Regions from separate parts of the Bradyrhizobium sp. JHI2711 genome, predicted to be linked through region 1. Evidence: riboswitches for the same ligand, from Rfam matches in the RefSeq annotation. Region 1 holds a riboswitch; the other holds the start of a gene.
What was found. Region 1 has a riboswitch for cobalamin ahead of ACTEK7_RS07910 (DUF1636 family protein). Riboswitches for the same ligand answer to the same signal wherever they lie in the genome.
Positions count from the first base shown of each region.

Region 2: linked by a shared signal. The riboswitch ahead of metE (5-methyltetrahydropteroyltriglutamate--homocysteine S-methyltransferase) and the one ahead of ACTEK7_RS07910 (DUF1636 family protein) in region 1 are both predicted to bind cobalamin.

Region 1 is NZ_JBPZPT010000001.1:1,658,130-1,668,705, forward strand. Features, by position in the region: gene ACTEK7_RS07875 (cobalt-precorrin-6A reductase) at 1-276, shown strand, start outside; gene cobJ (precorrin-3B C(17)-methyltransferase) at 252-986, opposite strand; gene ACTEK7_RS07885 (precorrin-2 C(20)-methyltransferase) at 983-1,714, opposite strand; gene ACTEK7_RS07890 (precorrin-8X methylmutase) at 1,717-2,346, opposite strand; gene cobG (precorrin-3B synthase) at 2,346-3,509, opposite strand; gene cobN (cobaltochelatase subunit CobN) at 3,506-6,751, opposite strand; gene cobW (cobalamin biosynthesis protein CobW) at 6,751-7,800, opposite strand; gene ACTEK7_RS07910 (DUF1636 family protein) at 7,797-8,171, opposite strand; cobalamin riboswitch at 8,266-8,487, opposite strand; gene cobO (cob(I)yrinic acid a,c-diamide adenosyltransferase) at 8,528-9,163, shown strand; gene ACTEK7_RS07920 (cobyric acid synthase) at 9,171-10,576, shown strand, end outside.
Region 2 is NZ_JBPZPT010000001.1:2,544,950-2,555,525, reverse strand. Features, by position in the region: gene ACTEK7_RS11940 (acyl-CoA dehydrogenase family protein) at 1-16, opposite strand, end outside; gene ACTEK7_RS11935 (carbonic anhydrase) at 1,641-2,384, opposite strand; gene ACTEK7_RS11930 (thermonuclease family protein) at 2,395-3,117, opposite strand; gene ACTEK7_RS11925 (nodulate formation efficiency C protein) at 4,900-5,682, opposite strand; gene ACTEK7_RS11920 (hypothetical protein) at 6,025-6,300, opposite strand; cobalamin riboswitch at 6,712-6,914, shown strand; gene metE (5-methyltetrahydropteroyltriglutamate--homocysteine S-methyltransferase) at 7,015-9,360, shown strand.

The DNA of each region.
Region 1 (10,576 bases):
CCCGACGCGCCCCTGCCCTTCGCGGCCGATGTGATCGTGTCGCGCGGACCGTTCACGCTTCATAGTGAGCTGGCGATGATGCGCACACGCGGCATCGCCTGGATCGTTGCCCGCAATTCCGGCGGCGACGGCGCACGCGCGAAGATCGACGCGGCGCGCATGCTCGGCCTGCCCGTGATCATGATCTCGCGACCAGAGCTGCCCGAGCGCCAAAGGGTCGAGAGTGTCACTGACGTGATGCAGTGGCTCGGTCATTCTGCCCGCCTCGGCGCATAGACCCAGCGGCCGACGCGGCGCGTCTGCGAGTTGCCGAGGATCACCAGCGTGCGCATGTCGGCCATCTCGGGCGTCGCCTGGTTCAGCGTCACGATCTCGATCTTTTCATCGGCCGCGCTGATCGCGCGCGCGAAGATCATGAGACGCTCGCCGCAGCCGGCCTCGCGAAGCAGCGCCAGCGCACGGCCGAATCCTTCCGGGCGGCTGGCCGAGCGCGGGTTGTACATCGCGATGGCAAAATCGCCTTCCGCCGCGAGGCGCAGGCGCTTCTCGATCACCGCCCACGGCTTGAGATTGTCGGAGAGATTGATCGCACAGAAATCATGGCCGAGCGGCGCGCCGGCACGCGCGGCGGCCGCCAGCATCGCGGTGACGCCGGGCAGCACACGGATCGAAAGTTCACGAAATTCCGGCGCCTGCTCGAGCGCCTCGAACACGGCGGATGCCATCGCGAACACGCCGGGATCGCCAGAAGAGACGACGACGACCTGACCGCCTTCGGCGGCAAGCCGCAGGGCTTCGCTCGCGCGTTGCAGCTCTTCGCGATTGTCGGATGGATGCAGAGTGAGCCCAGGCCGCGGCGGCACGCGCGCGACATAGGGCGCATAGCCCAGAATGTCGGTCGCCGTCGCAAGCGCGGCGGAAACTTCCGGCGTCACCAGCGCGTCGCTGCCCGGCCCGAGGCCCGCGATGGTCAGTGTGCCTGTCATTCGGCGGCATCCAGATGCCGGCCCTTGCCGTGCACGAGCACGATCGCGAAATAGGGACAATCGGCCGCATCGATCTCGGCGAGCCGCACCACGCGCTCGCCTGGCATGGTGCCACGCTCAACCAGCCAGGCATCGGCGAGCCGCCCGGCGGAGCTGAGCGCGCGGCGCACTTTTGCGAGATTGCGGCCGGTCTTCATGACGACCAGTGCATCGGAATCGCGCATGCGCCGTTCGAGCTCGGCCTCGGACAGCGTGCCCATCAGCACCGTCGTCACGTCGTCGCCGAGCGCGATCGGCCGGCCGACGCCGTTCCAGCAGCCGACCATGCCGGGAATGCCGGCGATCACCTCGATCTCGACGCGGCCTTGCAGGCGCGTGTGCAGATGCATGAACGATCCGTAAAAGTAAGGATCGCCCTCGCAGAGCACGACGACGTCGACGGCGCGCGAAAGCCGCGCCAGGCGCTCGGCCCATTCGTCGTAGAAGCCGGCGAGCAGCTGGACATATTCGGGGCTGTCGAAAGCGATCTCCGTCGTAACAGGATATTCCATGGGATATTCGGTAACGCCCGCAGCCAGCATGCCATCGACGATGCGGCGCGCCTGACCGGGCCTGCCCTTCTTGCGAAAATAGGCGACGTGGCTAGCGCCCCGCACCGTACGATCGGCACGCACGCTCATCAGATCAGGATCGCCGGGGCCGAGACCGCAGCAGATGATGCGTCCCATGGCTATTCGCTCCGGCTTGCCAGCGCGTTCACGGCAGCAACCGTGATGGCGGAGCCGCCGAGGCGGCCTTCGACGGTGAGCGCCGGTGCCGGCGGATCGGCCATCAGCGCGGCCTTGGATTCGGCCGCGCCGACGAAGCCGACCGGACAGCCGATGATCGCAGCCGGCCGCGGGCAGTCGCGATCCTCCAGCATGTTGAGCAGATGAAACAGCGCGGTCGGTGCATTGCCGATCGCGATGATCGCGCCATCAAGATGCGGCCGCCACAGCTCCAGGGCCGCGGCCGAGCGCGTGTTGCGCATAGACTGCGCCAGCGCGGGCACGGCGGGATCGCCGAGCGTGCAGATCACGGCATTGGCCGCGGGCAACCTCGCGCGCGTAATGCCTTCGGAGACCATGCGCGCGTCGCACAGGATCGGCGCGCCCTTCTGCAAGGCCGCGCGCGCGGCAATCGCCATATCAGGGGTGAAACGGATATGCGCCTCGAGGCCGACCATGCCGGCGGCATGGATCATCCGCACCACCACCTGCTCCTCGTCCGACGTGAAGCGCGCGAGATCGGCCTCGGCCCGGATGGTGGCAAAGGATTGCCGGTAGATCACAGCGCCGTCGGTCTCGTAGGTGTGCGGCATCAGTTCCCTCCGACCAGGATGGAGGGATCGCTGACGATGTCGGCGCCGTTCAGCCCGCGCAGGACCGGCGCGTCGCGGGTCGAGCCGTCGCGGACGAGATCGAACCCGGCGCGCGTCGCAATCAGGGTAACCGCAGCCGCGCCGGAATGGGCGCAGCCCTTGCCGCAGCCGGAGACGTGGAGTCGCGCGTCGGCGGGGATGCGCGGCGCCAGCGCCGCGGCCAGCGCGCGCGTATCGGCATGGGCCTCGCGGCAGCGCGGCGCGCCGCTGCAGGCGATGACGCGCAGCGCCGGATCATGGGGCCTGGTGATGAGCCCCGCCGCGCTCGGCATCTCGCGCTTGCCCTCGCTCAGCACCATCCGCCAGGGCGTCATGCGCAGCGCATGGCCGCAAGCAGAGAATTGATGCAGCGTCGCGTGCAGCATCTGCCCGAACGCCACCCCGACCATTGCGCCTTGCGGATAGTGCCCGGGACGCACCGCGGCCATCACCGGCGCAGGCTCGGTCTCGCCGCGCAAGGATTGAGGCAACACGGCGCCGGATGCGATGTGGGCTGCCATGCGCCCTCGCCCGCCGTTTGCACCGCCGGAGATGATGAACCAGCTTGCGAGCGCCAGCGCCGCGCTCACGGCCTGTCCGCGTTCAACGGAACGACCGAGCTTGGCGCCATCGGCCCGCACCAGGAGACCGCCCGAGCGGTCGCGCTCGATGCGGATGTCGGCGGAATCGCCGGCGAGAACACGCGACCGCCCGTCATCGATGGCGAAGCCGAACTTGGTGGGAAGCGCCAGGCCAGAATCGGCAAGCGCCTCCTCGAGCTCCGCGGCGAGCGACTGCGTTTCGTCGCCGTTGCTCCAGAACGGCGTCACCAGGATGTTGCGCCTGGCTTCGATGTCGGCGTCGGGATCGAGCAGCGCCAGTTGCGCCAGACCATCGAGCAACGGCCGATGGCCGTCCTCCTGAACGCCCCTGATCTGCAGATTGGCCCGGCTCGTGACGTCGATTAGACCGTTGCCGAAGCGCTCGGCGAGTTCCGCAAGCCCGGAGATTTGTGGTGCTTCAAGGCGTCCCCCGAACGGACGCACGCGCACCACGAGCCCGTCGCCCGATTGCATCGGGCGCAGCGCGCCGGGACACCAACCCTTGACCGTGGTCGCGCTCATGAGGCCTCCCGCAGCGCCGCTGCAATCGAATTGCGGCGGGTTCGCCAGAGCGAGGCTTCGCGCAGGCGCGTGAAGCAGGTTTCCATCGCGGCGAGTGCGGACGGATTTTCGTGCGCCATGAAGGCGCGGACGTCGTCGTTGCCGAGTGTCGCGTCGTAATAGAGGTCGAACAGATGCGGCGGCACCGCGCCGGCGAGATGCGCGAAGGCGGCCATGTGCTCCAGCGTCGCGGTGATCTCGGCGGCGCCGCGGAAACCGTGGCGCATCATGCCGGAGATCCAGGCCGGATTGGCCGCCCGTGCGCGAACGACGCGCGAGATCTCTTCCGTCAGCGTGCGCGCATGCGGCTCGCCGGGCCGCGTCGCATCGAGGTGATAGAGCGACGGCACGCCTGCGCCGAGGTTCGCGGCTGCCGCGGCGATGCCTGCCTCATGCGCGGCATAGTCGGCGGCCAACAGCAGATCGGTTTCGGGCAAGTCCTGGACATGGACAAAAGCATCGGCGGACGCGAGACGCTGTTCGATACCAGCGCGATCCGGCTGCATCGCGCCATCGGCAGAGAACGCCCAGGACGATGCCGACAGCCACGCTTCGCCTGCGGCCTCGCGCGTGTCCGGCGTGAAGGCATCCGGGATAGCCGAGAGGCCGACGCCGTATTGTCCCGGCCGCGGCGCGAACACGCGGGACGCACGCTGGCGATAGGGATTCTCATCGCCCTCGTCCTCGCGCGCGGCGAGCGCCTCGGCGGCGGCTTCGAACAATTGCCCGAGCCCCGCGAAGACGTCGCGGAACAGGCCGGATACCCGCAGGGTGACGTCGATGCGCGGACGGCCGAGCTCGGCCGGCGCGATGATGTCATAACCGGTGACACGGCCGGAAGCGTGATCCCAGCGCGGCGCAAGGCCCGCCAGATGCAGCGCCATCGCAAACTCTTCGCCTGCGGTGCGCATGGTCGCCGACCCCCAGAGATCGATGACGAGGCCCTTCGGCCAGTCGCCGTGATCCTGCAAGTGACGGCGCAGCAGCTCTTCGGCGAGTTTTATCCCCTGCGCATGCGCCGACGGTGTCGGCACCGCACGCGGGTCGACGGCGAAGAGATTGCGCCCGGTCGGCAGCACATCCTGACGCCCGCGATACGGGGAGCCCGACGGCCCGGGGGCAACGCGTTTTCCGGCGAGCGCGGAACGCAATGCATCGCGTTCCGCATCGGCACAAGCGCCGCGGCCGAACACGTGCAGGCCGTCGCCGAACTGGCTCTCCTTGAGATCGCAGACGAAGCGGTCGATTCGCGGGATGGCTTCGGCTGGTGCTGCCGAGGCATCGAGGCCGAGATCGTCTTCGAGGCCCGCCACTCGCGCCTCGTCGCGGATCGCCGCGATCAGGCGTTGGCGACGGGCGGGATCGAGGCCGTCAGCGGTCGAATACTCATCGAGCAACCGTTCCAGCCGACGTAGACCTTCCGGCACCGCGGATGTCTCAAGCGGCGGCGGCAGATGACCGATCGTGACCGCGCCGATGCGCCGCTTGGCCTGCGCGGCCTCGCCGGGATCGTTGACGATGAAGGGATAAATGACGGGCAGGTCGCCGATCAGCGCTTCCGGCCAGCACGCTTGCGACAGCGCCACGGATTTTCCGGGCAGCCATTCCAGCGTGCCGTGCGCGCCCATGTGCACGGCGGCATCACAGCCTTGCTGCCGGAGCCAGAGATAGAACGCGACATAGGCGTGGCGCGGCGTGCGGGCGAGATCGTGATAATCGGCATCGCGCGAGGCCGCATCGCCGCGCTCGGGCTGGACTGCGATGATCGACCGGCCGCATTGGATCGCAGCGAAGTAGAACGCGCCGTCGCGGCAGCTCGGATCGTTCTCCGGTGCGCCCCAGGCCTGCACGAGATCGTGCTGCAAGGATTGCGGCAGGCGCGCCAGCCCCGTGCGATATTCGGCGACGCTCCAGGTCAAGCTCTGCTTCAATAGTTTTGCGCCGAGCGCATCGACCGGCGCAACGTCGAAGCCGACCTCCGCGAGATCGGAGATCAACGCCTCGACCGACGCCAGCGCGTCGAGCCCGACGGCGTGCGCGATCTGATGCGGCCGGCCCGGATAGTTCGAGAGCACGATCGCCAGCCGCTTCTCGCCGGCGGGCTTCTCCGCGAGGCGACGCCAAGCCGCGACGCGCGTGGCAACGGCGTTGACGCGCTCTTCGTCGGGCCTGTGCGCTAGATGCGCGAATTGCAGATCGGGATCGCGCTGACCGGCCGATTTGAAACTCACCACGCCTGCGAACAGGCGGCCGTCGACCTCCGGCAGCACGACATGCATCGCGAGATCGCCGGGCGACAGGCCACGCAGTGATTCCGCCCAATCTTCGCGCCGCGCCGTCGAGAGCGCGACCTGGAACACCGGACAGGACGCGGCATCGAACGGCGTCGTGCCGTCATCGCCAAGGGCCGAGAACGCCGTCGCATTGACGATCGCCGCCGCAGGATGTTGCGCCAGATGCGCGCGCAGCCAGTCGGCAACGCCCGGCGCCTTCAGCGAGGTGACGAACACGCCGTAGGCGTCAAATCCCTTCTCGCGCAGCGCCGCAATCAAGGCGTCGACCGGCCCCGTATCGGCGGCCGTGAGATAGGAGCGATAGAACGTCACGAGTGCGCGCGGCTTGCCCTCGCCAACTGGCGCGGCAATGACACCGCGCGCGGGATCATAGAATCCCATCTCGGGCACGGTCATCTCGCCGATGACCGGGCCGGCATAAAGGCCTGAGGCCAGCGCGAGCTGCGCGATCGCGGCTTGCGCGGCGACCGGACCACCGGTGTCGCAGAGCACCTTGAGCCGCCGCAGCGTCGAGACCGGCAGGGTCGAGTACGCATCCAGCCGCGCGTCGTCGCGGCCGTCCGCCGGCAGCACGGCGAGCACGATGTTGCGCTCTTGCGCGAGTTGCTGGAGCGCCGCAAGCCCGTACGCCCAATAGGATTCCCCGCCGATCAGGCGCACCATTATGCCGCGGGCCTGCGACAGCGTGCGCTCGATATAGGTGTCGACCGACAGCGGATGCCGCAGCTCCGCGAGATTGGCCAGCCGCAGCGACGGCAGGCTGCCCCGACCGCGGCGCCAGCCGGCCGCAAACGCGGCCAAATCGGAATCCGAATACGAGAGCACCACGAGATCGGCCGGGTCCTGGCCGATGTCTCTTGGCGTCGCGGTCTCCTCGAGACCGCGGCTCTCGCGGAAGACGACGTGCATCAGATACCAAGTCCTGAAAGACCAAGTCCTGCCTTGATGGCGGCCTCGTCGATATCGCCATGCTCGCCGATCACGACGAGCTTCGACTGTCTGAGACCCGCGCCCCAGGGCTTGTCGAACTGATGGCGCACCCGCTCGCCGACCGCCTGCAACAACAGGCGCATCGGCTTGCCAGCGACCGCGATGTACCCCTTCGCCCGCAGCACGTTCTGCTCGCGCGCCAGTTTCTGGACCGATGCGACCAGCGCGTCGATGTCGGCGACCTCCGGAAGGTCAATCACGACCGAGGCAAAATCATCGTGCTCGTGCTCCTCCTCGCCGTCATGATGCGATGGCCGCGCGGCGAGATCATTCTCGGCGGCCGCACCGAGGCCGAGGATGACGCGCGCGTCGATCGCGCCATCGGTGACCGGCAGCATCGGCACGCGGCGCGGCATCTCGGCTGTGATCGCCGCCTTTGCGGCTTCGATTCCGGCTGCGCCCGCAAGGTCGGCCTTGGTCAGCAGCACGATGTCGGCGCAGGCGATCTGGTCCTCGAACACTTCTGACAGCGGCGTCTCGTGATCGAGATTGTCGTCCGCCGCGCGCTGCGCTTCCACCGCAGCCGGATCCGGCGCGAAGCGGCCGGCCGCGACGGCCTCGGCGTCGGCCAGCGCGATCACGCCGTCGACCGTGATGCGCGAGCGGATCTCCGGCCAGTCGAACGCCTTCAGCAGCGGCTTTGGCAGCGCCAGGCCCGAGGTCTCGATCAGGATGTGATCGGGCCGCACCGGGCGCGCCAAGAGTTGCTCCATGGTCGGAATGAAATCGTCGGCGACGGTGCAGCAGATGCAGCCATTGGCGAGCTCGACGATGTTCTCCTCCGGGCAGTTCGCATCGGCGCAGGACCTCAGGATCTCGCCGTCGACGCCTTCGCTGCCGAACTCGTTGACGAGCACGGCGAGCTTCTTGCCGCCGGCATTGCTGAGCAGATGCTGGATCAGCGTCGTCTTGCCGGAGCCCAGGAAACCCGTGACGACCGTAACCGGGACTTTTGCGAGCGAGTTCATTCAGCGGCCTCCGGCACGACGGTAACAGGGGGAATACGGGCAAGCGACTGCTTGCGGAAGATTTCGGGACGGCTGCGCCAGGGCACGATTCCGTCGGGCGCCGCCGCGTAGGCCGCAGCACCTGCGACCACGTCCTGCGCATTCGCATCGGAGAGGCGGCCATAGACATAGGACCAGCGGCCGGGCGCGCTGAGCGCGACCGAGCAGCCCTGGCTGCACGCCGACAGGCATTCGACGGGAACCACGCTGACGCCCTCGGGCACGCCGGCCTCGAGGATCGCGCCATGCAGGCGCTTGCCGGGCGTCGTCTCGCCCTCGCCGAGCGTCTGGCCGGCGCGGCAGGTGATGCAGACATGAAGTGTGACGGTCATCGCCTCTTCCAGATAACAGCGGGAGGCGATGAGGCGCACGGACCATTCTCCAGAAAGGCCCGCTTCCCCGTCGCGGAACACCCCGTCCGCCGGTCCAAAACTCGTCGCGCTGGCAGGTCTCCCGGCTTGCGGAGCAGGGTTTTGGCCCTTCGATCCCCGCCTTCCCGATTCCAAAAGGAATCAGTGGCTTCGGGCATCTCTCCGGTCACGGTCGCGGGGGCGGCTGCAGTTTGGACCCAAATCTTTGCGGATTCGGACCCTATCGCATTCCCTCTTCGCCTGTCATAGGACAGGAACCAACGCCAGGCCACCATTTGCCGGTGGCCGCCACTTGTCAAGCCGAAGGACCGGGACCGATGACGCCTGAACCGGAAACCCACACGACCGAGGAAACCGACGCCCGCCACGCCGCCAAAATGGCGAAGAAGAAGGCCGCTCGCGACAAGATCATGGCGACCAAGAGCGGCGAAAAGGGCCTGATCATCGTCCATACCGGCGCGGGCAAGGGCAAATCCTCCTCGGCTTTCGGCATGATCGTCCGCTGCGTCGCGCATGGCTTCCCTTGTGCGGTGGTGCAATTCATCAAGGGTGCCTGGGATACGGGCGAACGGCGCCTGCTCACCGGCCATTTCGGCGAACTCTGTCAGTTCCACGCGATGGGCGAAGGCTTCACCTGGGAGACGCAGGACCGTGCCCGCGACATCGCTGCAGCGCGCGCCGGTTGGGAGAAGGCCAAGGAGCTGATCCTCGACGAGCGGCTGCGCATGGTCGTGCTCGACGAGATCAACATCGCGCTGCGCTACGACTATCTCGACATCGCCGAAGTCGTCGAATTCCTGACGACGCAAAAGCCTGCGATGACGCATGTCGTGCTCACCGGTCGCAACGCCAAGGACGAGCTGATCGAGATCGCCGACCTCGTCACCGAGATGACGCTGGTCAAGCATCCGTTCCGTTCCGGCATCAAGGCGCAGGCCGGCGTCGAGTTTTGAAGGCACGATGGCACCTGCGTTGATGATTCAGGGGGCCGGCTCGGACGTGGGCAAGTCGCTCATCGTCGCCGGCCTCGCGCGCGCCTTTACGCGCCGTGGTCTGCGCGTGCTGCCGTTCAAGCCGCAGAACATGTCGAACAACGCCGCGGTCACCGTCGATGGCGGTGAGATCGGCCGCGCCCAGGCGCTGCAGGCCCTCGCCGCCGGTGTCGAGCCGCACACCGACATGAACCCGGTGCTGCTCAAGCCCGAGACCGATGTCGGCGCGCAGGTCGTCGTCCACGGCAAGCGCATCGCGACCGCACGCGCGCGCGACTACGCGGCGATGAAGCCGTCGCTGATGGGCGCGGTGCTGGAGAGCTTTGAACGGCTGAAGGCGCGGGCCGATCTGGTGCTGGTCGAAGGCGCCGGCAGTCCGGCCGAGGTGAATTTGCGCAAGTCCGACATCGCCAATATGGGCTTTGCCCGCAAGGCGAATGTGCCGGTCGTGCTGGTCGGCGACATCGACCGTGGCGGTGTCATCGCCCAGCTGGTCGGCATCAGGACGGTGATCGACCCCGACGATGCCGCGATGATCTCTGGCTTCGTCATCAACAAGTTCCGCGGCGATCCCACGCTGTTCGACGACGGCTACAGGCTGATCGAGCAAAAGACTGCATGGCGCGGCCTCGGCGTGCTGCCCTGGTTCCCGCGTGCCGGCGAGCTGCCGGCCGAAGACGCGCTCGGCCTGCGCGATGCGCGCAAGCCGGGCCAATGCAAGATCGCCTGCCTGGCGCTATCGCGCATCGCCAATTTCGACGATCTCGATCCTCTCAAGCTCGAGCCGGGCGTCGATCTCGTGATGGTGCGCCCGGGCGAGGCGATCCCGGGCGACGTGCGCCTCGTCATCATCCCTGGCTCAAAATCCACCCGCGGCGACCTCGCCTTCCTGCGCGCGCAGGGCTGGGACATCGACCTGCTCGCGCACCACCGCCGCGGCGGCCACGTGCTCGGCCTCTGCGGCGGCTATCAGATGCTGGGGCGCAGCGTCGCAGACCCCGAAGGCATCGAGGGGCCTGCGGGCGACACGCCGGGCCTCGGGCTTCTCGATGTCGAGACGGTGATGAGCCCGCAGAAAACGCTGACACGTGTTGCGGCCGTGCATGCGGCGACGGATCAGCCGATCCAGGCTTACGAGATCCATATCGGCCACACCGACGGCCCGGATCGCGCCCGCCCCTTCGCCAAGCTGGACGGCGAGGCAGAAGGCGCGATCTCCAGGGACGGCCGTGTGCAGGGCAGCTATCTGCACGGCCTGTTCACGTCGGATGATTTCCGCAAGGCCTACCTCGCCAAACTCGACATTCCCGCAGGCGACGAGCCCTATCACGCCAGCGTCGAAAGCGCGCTCGAGGCGCTGGCCGATCACATCGA
Region 2 (10,576 bases), 890 kb from region 1:
CGACGGCGCGTGTCATTGATATGGACTGCCCGCGCATGGCGAAGCCGGCCGGATTGATACCCAGCCGGAGGGATCGTCGAAACTGTCGCAGTTGATAATCGGCTGTGATGCGATTGCAGGCGGTTGCCAGTCCAAACCGCACCCCGAGCGGATTGGCTCAAAGAAAAGGTGTTGAGGGCCAGGAAGGCTGATCGAGATGTGGCCTCGATGTTGCCATTGAGGCTGAACTGGCAAGGCAACCGATATGAGGCGGCGAGATCGATCCGCCTCTGCTGCACTATGTTTCGGACGGCTGATGGCAGCGCTCGTTTTGTCATGTCTTATCCAACGGACAGGTTGTCACAATTGGGGCTCGGCCGGCGCGAACCACGTTGTGAATACCTGACTTGGCGACCGGTACCCCAAGCCTGCGGCTCGTTTCCATATCCCCAGCAATCGACGTGCCACCAATCATGTCTGCCGGTCGTGGCTGAATCGAGCGAGATCACGTGACCCGTGCCGCGCCAGGAGGATGCTCGCGCCTCCCGTGTCTGATACCAGGCACAAGAAGTCATCAACCGAACAAGGCGGGAGGAGAACGACTGAAGTGGACCTCGGCCGCGGACCAGTCGGGCTCGGCTTGCCTGCTGGAGTTTCAGCCCCGCTGCGATCTCCTGAGACTACCAACAGCGCAATTTACCGTGGTCGCGGAGCCTGAGCGGCAGCAACGCCTGATCAGTCTGGTCGACGATGCGTTGGTTGAAGAGACTATGGACGACGTGCGATGACCGCGCGAGTCGCGATCATCAAGCTGATGTCCGCATTGGAAAAACGCACTTCAAAGGTGCACGCCGGCCGCGAAGATGCTCCTTTCCGATGCGCCACTTCGGAACTTCCAATGACAAGACCCGCCTGCGCAGAGCCACGAGTGCCTTTTAGATGGCACGTCAACGCGTCTGTCGATAGTTGACCGTCAGGCTTCACGAACTCCGGCGCGGGCATAAAAGATTGTTCTCCGCTCGAGCCGATGGTCGCCATCGTCGTGCGCGCGACAAGTTTCTGTTTATGCTGATCCAAGCTAGGCCCAAGACAGATGCAACAAGGCTGCTTTCCGACACTTGTGGTCTCCCAAATGGCTGATGCAGAGAGACGTCCGATGCCTACGCGAGTAGCTATTTTCTTTACGTCGGTCGGCTGGTTAGTCATGTCGGTCGTAATCCTGCTCTATTTGATCTTCGGCCCTGGCTGAGCCTGGTGATCATAAGCAGGACCATAGATGGCTTGCCGGATCGGGAGTGAGAGTCTGCCGGAATTGTCGCTTGTTCCGGGGGCCGAGAGCTCAGACCCTGCATGCCTCGCACCGCGATCTGCCGCTTGACCCCCCTCGGCCCGCCTCGCGCATTAAGGTGCAGGCTTGAATACTGTTGGCCGCGATATGAGTGTTTCTTGGTGCTGGCCTCGCGTTGCCAACATGAGCGCGTAGAACACAAGGAGGATTAAGAGGCCGCGCATAACATAAAGCTTCCCGAAGCTATAACAATTGTGGAGCTGATTGTACTCGGTGCAGTTGATGCAGCCGATGCACGAGCGAATTGCGCGGAACTCGATGAAGCCCTGTATCAGGCGGCAAACGACCAGCTGGCCGCGCGAAGGTGCCAGCGTCAGCTCAGCAATTCGACCCTGCCGGTGTCGAGCCGATATAGCCCCCCGACGACCTTCAGTCTGTTCTGCTCAACTGCCGCGTTGAGAATCGGCCCCGTCGATTTAAGTTTGTTGACATTATCGACTACATTTCGTCGGGTTGCTTCTGCGAACGTGTCACCTGTTTGCTGGCGAGATGCTGTTACTGCAGGCGCAAGCGCAGCGATGAGGGATGAAATGTGCCCCGGCGGCGGCTTATCGTCGTGGAGCGACTTGATCGTGGCGTCTATCGCACCGCAATGATCGTGGCCAAGTACCAGGATCAGCGGCGTATTCAGCACGGCGACCGCATATTCCATACTGGCGACCGTGTCATCGTTGGCGAAGTTGCCGGCGAGGCGGCAGACAAACAGATCACCGAGTCCGCTGCCGAAGACAAGTTCAGGCGCCACGCGAGAATCGGCGCAGCTCAGAACCGCGGCATATGGATTTTGCCCATCCACCAAAACAGAGCGCTCGCGCTTGAAATCGTCGCCTCGTGATACGCCATGGACATAACGATCGTTACCTTCCATCAGCCGCTTCAGGGCAGCATCCGGCGAGAGCAGGTTATTCGGCTTGGGCGGCGTTTTTGCTTCCTTCGCATCGACAATGTTGTTGTCAAGCCGCAGGCAAGCCGCCGAAACAGCGAACAGCAACAGCGAGCGGCGCGAAGGCGCGATCTTGGTCAGATAGGACATATTCGGATAATGGCCTGCATGCATGCATCTCACCTCATCGCGCGGCTTTGCGCCACCCGGTCGCTTCGGCTTCCGATTCGCTGCAGAGCCAGCGTTCACCGGGCTTCTTCGTCATGTCGATTTGTTCGTAACCGAATTGCCCGGGCAAGTGATAAAGTCGCTCGCCGTTGTGGCCCACGGTGCCTTTTATCAGACACTCTGACGAGGGCGGGTCCGATAGCAAAGCGGATCCGAGCAGGAGCTCCTGAGCGTCGATCGGAACCGAGCTCGCGCCGATGATGATCGTCCCCTTGTTGCGGCGACGCCAGTCCCAGGGCGCGATGAACGCCCCCGACCACAGCCCCGCATAGGCTTTGCTCGCCACAACCTCATAGATAACGTACGTATTGGCAGAAGGCGACGATAGTGCCCAGCCGGAGCGTACCATCCAGGCGTTCACGTCCTCGCCTTCGATGAAGCAACGGCCACGCGACCTGCCGTATTCATCAACTCCTGTGGTATGACAATCCCACGTTCGTCCGTTCGAATGCTTGATAAGCTCGTCGCGAGCAGCCACGCCGCAAGCCCATTTCCGGCCGTGGGCGTCGAGGCAAATCTGGTCAGTCTCAGGAGCGTCGATGCCTGAGAGCCGAAGCGTGGTTTTCTCGAGCTCGATCGTATTGCCGTCGAGGATGCGCGGAGGGCCGCTGAGCTTCGCCGCGCAGACCGGAGATGTGATGACAGCCAACAATGCGACCATCATTACGCGGTGTTTCATTCCGACAATAGCCTTTCGTCTTGATTCATGTTCACGTGCGATCCGGCGCCGCGTTCGACGCTTAAACGCACTATGTCCGTTATCGGGCCGCATCTTTCGACGTTTGCTTTATGAAAGCTTGGCCCTCATTTCCAAGCTACGACCTGACGCTGCGTGAGGTTCAAGCGATTTCTTCCGGTGTGCGTATCGCGGTATCCTTCGAGCCTCACCGGTCTCACTCAGTGGGCGCGCACAGCACCCTCTCTCGGCCTGAGGAGGAGATCCCCATCGCTCAGCCGCCAACTCGGCATGCGGGAGAAAGCCGAGCCTCGGAACGCTGTTTCTCACGCGATTGAAGAAGAAAAGCGCCTGTGAATTGTGACAGTCGAGTGGAAGTCAGGCGTGGAGGACAGCAACCTGGCTATGCTTTGTGCCAACCCCCATCGGCACACAGAAGGCTGCCGACGGTTTCGGCGAGAGCGATGACATTTTAAGTTCTTGCCACGGAAAGACCGACGTTCGAAAGAAATCTGGTCTCGCGTCCTATCAGAGATTTGGACGAAAGGCGCCACGGAGTCCAGCTCAACGCTCGCAGCGCAAGTGAATCGGTATCGTTTGCGCAAACCGCGGAAAACCAGGAGCTCTCTTGAGAGCCAGCCGGGATGGTCGGGTGGTGCCGCGGCCCCGTTCGGAGAAGGCCAGGATTTTTCATGACCCGGTCGGCGCGACTGGCGGCCGCTCTTTCGTTGTGCGCTTCCCCGTACTCACGTGTTGAGAGTTACCCAGCACGGCATGAGGGCATGCGTTTGCGCCGGGAAAATTTAAGGACAACCATGTGGAGCCGTGGCTACTTCGTATACGCACCGGCGAGGGGTAAGCCGCCCGCGTGTTCGGACGATCGCGAGTGCCGTCCTGATGCCATTCGGTGCGAGGCGTCAATCCACAAGGCCCATCGCGGCATCCGAGCAGGTAGCTCTGGTGTGGTATGGCCGACTCAAGCTACACATCATTCTGAGCCACCTCACTACCCAATGGAAATGAAATGGTTTCAGCCCCCCGGGAATTGCCCGTCTCTTCTTACGCGCTTGAAGTGGATGGCCGACTCAGAGCTGAATTCGCAACCAAAGACGGCGCCAGGGCAGGTGGAGCAGAACTAAAGAAGCGCTTTCCCATGCTTCAAATCCGGATCTACGATGCGCAGACGAATGCGTGCGAGGAAATCTAGCGGGCGACTCAGTCCGGTCTTCGATGCCTCGCGCACGGCTCCGGCTCCTCGTTGGGGGCACTCGAAGGACCGGTGGTCAAGCCGGGGCCGCTAACACTGCCCCATTACCCTATTAACCGGTTTCGTCGCAGCAGTCGATCCCGCGTGCCACCTCGGCCTCGGAATGGTCACGCTCTTGCGGGTGCCAGTCAGTCGCGCGATGCGCGGTTCGCACGCCGGATCGGGCTTGGGCCCGAGGCATCTGCAGGCCCAGTCCCGTGAAGAATGGCATGGAGAGCTGGTTCTCTCGCAAATGGTGTCCTTCCACTGCGTGGGGTGCGCCGAGGTCAAGCCGCCTCTCGCAAGGCGGCACGCGCCGCTGAGCTCGACTCCTCGCAGAAAGAATCGGAGGTAATCGTGCTGCCCCATTTTCTCGATGGCCGGCTGAAGGCCGCGGGAAAGCTCGCGACTGTTCAAGGTGTAAACACCGGAGAGTTTAGAGCTGATAGTCTTGCCGTTGCTCTGAGGCGTTCGGCCCTGCAGGAGCTACGGCGCGATCTTGCTCTGCGCGATCATTTACCGAGGCCTTTAGCTCCCTTCTAATCCTCCCGTTCCTTTGGCTCCATGCGAGCGAACCAGGAGCCAGGAGGAAAAGCCGCGATACGCTTGGCAAAGGAGGATTGCGGCTCCCAATCTTGTCCTTCGCTCTTCTCGAAAGTGATGACCCCGTTGTATGTAAAATAGCGGGGCCCTGGGATATTACAGTTCACCACAAGCAAAACGCGCCACAGATCACCTTTCTCGGTCGGCTTGTCATTCTGCTTCGGCAAGTAGTCCACTCCAACAGGATCAACGATAGTGCAGCTGCCCTGCCGCAGAAGATCACCGAGCCGACCTTGCATGGTCGTCACAAAGTTGAAGTTGGCCGGGTCATGCAGAAAGCCAAGATTTGCGTCCCTTTCGCCATCCTTGACTTCACTGGCGATCAACGAGAGCGCGAAGGCGCGCCAGCCCAATTCCATTGGCTTCGCATAGGTCGACGCAAGTTCAATCGTCCCGTCGAGCGCGACCTTCCAGGTGATAACGTACTCTTCGTCTGATTTATCATCCCGGTGCCTGGTCCAAGAAACAAAAACATATTCATTTTGGTCAAGTTCAGCGACGCCCCACATCCGAGGGACGAACTGTGCCACCTTCGAGACGTTGGAGATAACTTGTTCTATTGTCTCACCGTCTTGCGCTCGCCACGTTGACTTGACTCTTTCGACAAGGGGGCTGTCGTTAGCGCGAACAGTGTTGCTCGTCGCAGCCAGCCCGGCCAGGCAGATCAGGGATCGACCGAGCCAAAGCCATAGCGCGCGTCTTCCTGACGTTTTCTTCATAACCGTCGGCCTATCCGGTCTCATCCACACGTCATTCCAGAGCAGGCAACCTTCAACCTGTTATGCGCGAGCGCAAGAAGTTAGCGGCGACGCGACGGGGCGACCACTGGTTTTCCCGTGCGAGCAGGCGCTCCCCTCTATGTCACGCGCCGCTAACTTCACTGCCACCGACAGCCTCAATTTGCTGTGCTGGACATGCCCAGCAGGAGGACTGGGCAGGCAGAGGACGTGCATTCTTCGTGCCAGATAATAGACGGCAATTCGCACCGGTTTTGTGTCCTCTTTGTCGACTTTCCGACTGGCGCATGTCTCGATGTTTCCGTTCAACCTCTCCAGCACGGCTTATGCATCCCCGTCACGCACCGGATGTTCGACGGCACAGCGGAACGCCTCGGTGCCAAGTTCCTGATGAGAAGTGGCAGCACGTTTGCCGTCATTGAACCGTGTGGTTCGGTTATCGTTGCCGGAATGTGGGCTTTTGATCGCTGCCATGCCTTCGGGCACTTTCGGCCAAGGGGCCATGGCGCGTTTGGCGCTCCTTTCGCGACGTCCGGCGCTCCGGAAGTCGAGAACAGCCTCAGTCAGGCGCGCTTTGTACTCGATGGCGAACGACGGCAAGCCGATCTTCGCCGAGCATTTGGGGTGTGGCTGGCACCGCAAATCAAACGTGCTGCCCGGGTAAGTTGTAAGTTGCTGGCTTAGCCAGGTGTCTTGGCCTATTCAACACTGATCCTGTTGGTCGAGAAGGTGGCTGGATGGCGCGCGTGCTCGAAAAACCGCTGGGAAGCTGGGACTGGCGACAAATGCGTTCTGCTCGAGGCAGCGGCCCCGACCGCGCAAGCCGCATTTGTCCTTTCCACCGATCTGGCGTGCAACCCGCGGGCAACTGCGATGCTCATTGCGGTATCGCTGATTGGAGAGCACTGCTACATCATCTCAATGCTAGAGATGCACGGTCATTCGCGTAGCAGATGTCGCAGCATCAGCTTGAGACATGATCTGAGAGGTTGACGGAAGACTGCTCTTGCCGATAATCCAAGTCGTCGAGGTTCTCCGGTTTCCATTTGATCCGGAGCTAAGAGGGAAGCCGGTGAAAATGCCGGCGCTGCCCCCGCAACTGTGAGCGGCGAGCCGCTGTCCAACGACGTCACTGAAGCCTGCGCGGCTTCGGGAAGGCCGGACAGCAGCGATGACCTGCGAGCCAGGAGACCTGCCCCGACACTATATTCGTCCACGGGCGGGGTGTCCCGGTGGTGCGCCAAGCAGCCGTCGCACCGCGACTTCCCCTGCCTGCGTCCGCCATGGCCTTTGCCCCCAACATGGGTTAACGCTATGTCTCTTCTCTCCCTCCCTGTTGCCACGCTCGGAACGCCACGCATCGGTCCAAGGCGCGAGCTCAAAGTCGCTCTAGAAAGCTACTGGGCCGGAAAAAGCAGCGAACAGCAGCTGCTCGAGGACGCAGCTGGCCTGCGTGCCGCGAATTGGGCCCGTCAGAAATCTATCGGCGTCACGGTCATTCCATCGAACGATTTCTCGCTGTATGACCAGGTGCTCGACACAAGTGTCATGGTTGGCGCCATCCCGGAGATCTACGCCTCGAAAGCCGAATCCGTTTCGCTCAAGACATACTTCGCCATGGCCCGCGGTTCACAATGCGACGACCAGGAAGCGAGTTGCGGTCACGGACCGCGCGGATTTGGCGCACCCGCGCAGGAGATGACCAAGTGGTTCGACACCAACTATCACTATATGGTCCCCGAGTTTCACAGGGGACAGACTTTCAGGCTATGCTCTCGCAAGCCGATCGAGGAGTATGAGGAAGCCAAGGCCCTTGGCTTTCAGACCCGCCCCGTCCTGATCGGGCCGGTCACATTCCTAAAGCTCGGCAAGAGTCCCGATCCCACGTTCCAGCCACTCTCACTGCTGGATGAACTGATACCGCCCTATATCGAGGTTATGCAGGAATTGGCCAAACGTGGGGCAAATTGGGTTCAGTTCGACGAGCCCAGCCTAGTTCTTGATCTGGATGAGGGGACGCGAAAATCTTTGCGACATGCCTATGACCGGCTCGCCAAGGAGGGGCCGGCGATCAAGCTCATGGTTGCCAGCTATTTCGGCGACCTCGGCGACAATCTGGACACCGCCTTGAGCCTGCCAGTTGCCGGGCTGCACCTCGATCTGGTTCGAGCGCCACAGTTGTTGCACCAGATCATCGCTGGCGGCCGAAGTGATCTCGTCATGTCGCTCGGTGTCGTCGACGGTCGGAATGTATGGCGGTCGAATTTGTCGTCGCTGCGCCAGCGGCTCGAACCCGCGATTGCGAAGCTCGGCAAGGATCGTGTACAGATCGCCCCATCCTGCTCGCTGCTTCATGTGCCGGTCGATGTTGAACTCGAGACCGGCCTCGCTTCCGACGTCAAGAGCTGGCTTGCTTTCTCGGTCCAGAAGATGCGGGAGCTTGCGATCCTAGCGCGTGCACTCGCAGGCGACCAGAATGTTGCGTTAGCTCTTGCCGAGTCGGAAGGTGCCGCGACTGTCCGCCGGACTTCGCCGAAAATCCGTGATGCCAATGTCGCTGTCCGGATGAGAGCGATCGACCAGACCATGTGTCGGCGCGCGAGCCCATTTGCCCGTCGGGCCGAGATCCAAAGCAATCGATTCGGACTACCGGCTTTTCCTACCACGACGATCGGATCATTTCCGCAGACCACAGAGATCCGGAATGCCCGTGCGGCGCATGCGCGAGGTGCGATAAGCGACGAGCAATACGACAAGTTCCTCAAGGAGGAGACTGCGCGCGCCGTACGTTGGCAGGAGGACATCGGTCTTGACGTCCTCGTGCACGGCGAGTTTGAGCGCAATGACATGGTGCAGTACTTCGGCGAGCAACTCGCCGGCTTCGTATTTACCAAGAGCGGATGGGTGCAGTCCTACGGCTCGCGCTGCGTCAGGCCACCGATCCTGTTTGGCGATGTAGCACGGCCGAAGCCTATCACCGTGGACTGGTGGCGCTACGCGCAATCACTAACAAGGAAGCCGATGAAAGCGATGTTGACCGGACCGGTGACGATCTTGAACTGGTCCTTTGTTCGGGATGATATTCCCAGAAGCGAGGTCTGCCGCCAGATTGCGCTCGCGATCCGAGACGAAGTCCGCGATCTCGAGAATGCTGGTGCGACCATGATCCAGATCGACGAAGCTGCAGTCCGCGAAGGATTGCCGTTGCGTCGATCGGAGTGGGCGGCTTATCTCGACTGGGCCGTCGATTGCTTCCGCATCTGTTCATCGGGCGTCGCCGATCAAACGCAAATTCATACGCATATGTGCTACTCGGAGTTCAACGACATCATTGGTGCGATCGCTGCAATGGACGCGGATGTCATCTCGATCGAGACATCGCGCTCGAAAATGGAACTACTCGACGCGTTCAGGAACTACGAATATCCAAATCAGATCGGGCCGGGCGTGTACGACATCCACTCTCCACGCGTTCCCGAGACGAGCGAAATGAAGGAGCTGATGGTGTTGGCTCGGACGCGGCTGCAGGATTCGCAGCTCTGGATCAATCCAGACTGCGGCCTGAAGACGCGCAAATGGGAGGAGGTTCGGCCAGCGCTAGCGAACATGGTCACTGCCGCCCGCGAACTGCGCGCTGCATTCGATCCGCGAGGCCGTTGATCCGGGCTTCGGTCTCTTTTCGACAAAGCTGATCCGCTTGTGGTCATTTGCGCGGGAGCCTTAGGAACATAAAAAATGCCCCGCCCCGCTTAGCGGGCCGGGCGAAAGTCTGGGAGGAGCGAAGCTGACGCATTCGCGCGGACTTCCATCGGCGAAGCCGCCAGTTCGATCACGGCGAGGACATTCGCCGAAAATCTGAGCCGAGTTGAAGCACAAGATCAGCGTAGCTCAATTATGCCGTGGTATGCGACCGTATAGCCTGAGAGTTAGAATCTACACCAAGGTTTGTCGCTCATGAGCACGTCGGCACGATTACGACAGCAGCGAGGGGGCATGCCGGGCGGTCGCCGCAGGACAGCAAACTCGGTGCGCTTTCCTGCCTGGAGCCTTATGTTCGATCAGGGCGACGTAAGCCCGGCTCCATGGATCTCGCAAGCTTATCCAATGCATAAGCGGTTGCTAAATTTGAACCTTGCTTAAGGCAGTCCTTGGTCGACCGGTTCCACCCGATAGTCGGGTTTCGGCTTGGGCGCTGAGGAGCACCCTATCGGCACCGCGGCATCATCAAGCTCGTGACACCCTCCGCATGGTCCGCTCATAGATCTCAAACAGAGGTTTCTGGACCTGATTACGGAGTGTCGCCGATGCCTATGGCCGCTCCAAGGCCAATGGGAGGGCATGCTGCACGCCGCATACACGTATGTAGGATCGCGTGAAGCGGTCACGCGTCAGGAACGAGCATCATTTACGATGCGGATCCCCATAGGTTGTTGAAATCCAATTGCGCCAGAACTGGTCGTGGCGATCCACGTCCAGCGCCTTGCTGTTGGTGCTGAACGTACCCGGGACTGGCAGTGCCTCGCATTCGCGTGCAGTGAGTAGGACCGGCTGCGGCCGGATGTCTCAGAGCGTATGGGGCGGGGCTCAAGGAGTGGGTGCTTCGCCGCACCCGCGCGGCGGCAATCGTCCGTCCTCATCGGTCGGCGGACACGAGAGGCGTCCGTTTCGCGCGATATCACTGCGCAACTGACAGACCTGCGAGGTTTACATTGTGGTGCCGGAACCAGAGCTCAGCTAGGCTCCGCCATGCTGTTTGCGCCGGTGGTCGAGGAAGCGATCACGTTGCGCAGAAGCCATTTTGGGGGGGGGGGCGGCAGCCTACGTGCCCGCGAGCACCCCCATTTTCTTTCGACAGAATGAGCATGAGGTCCACTTC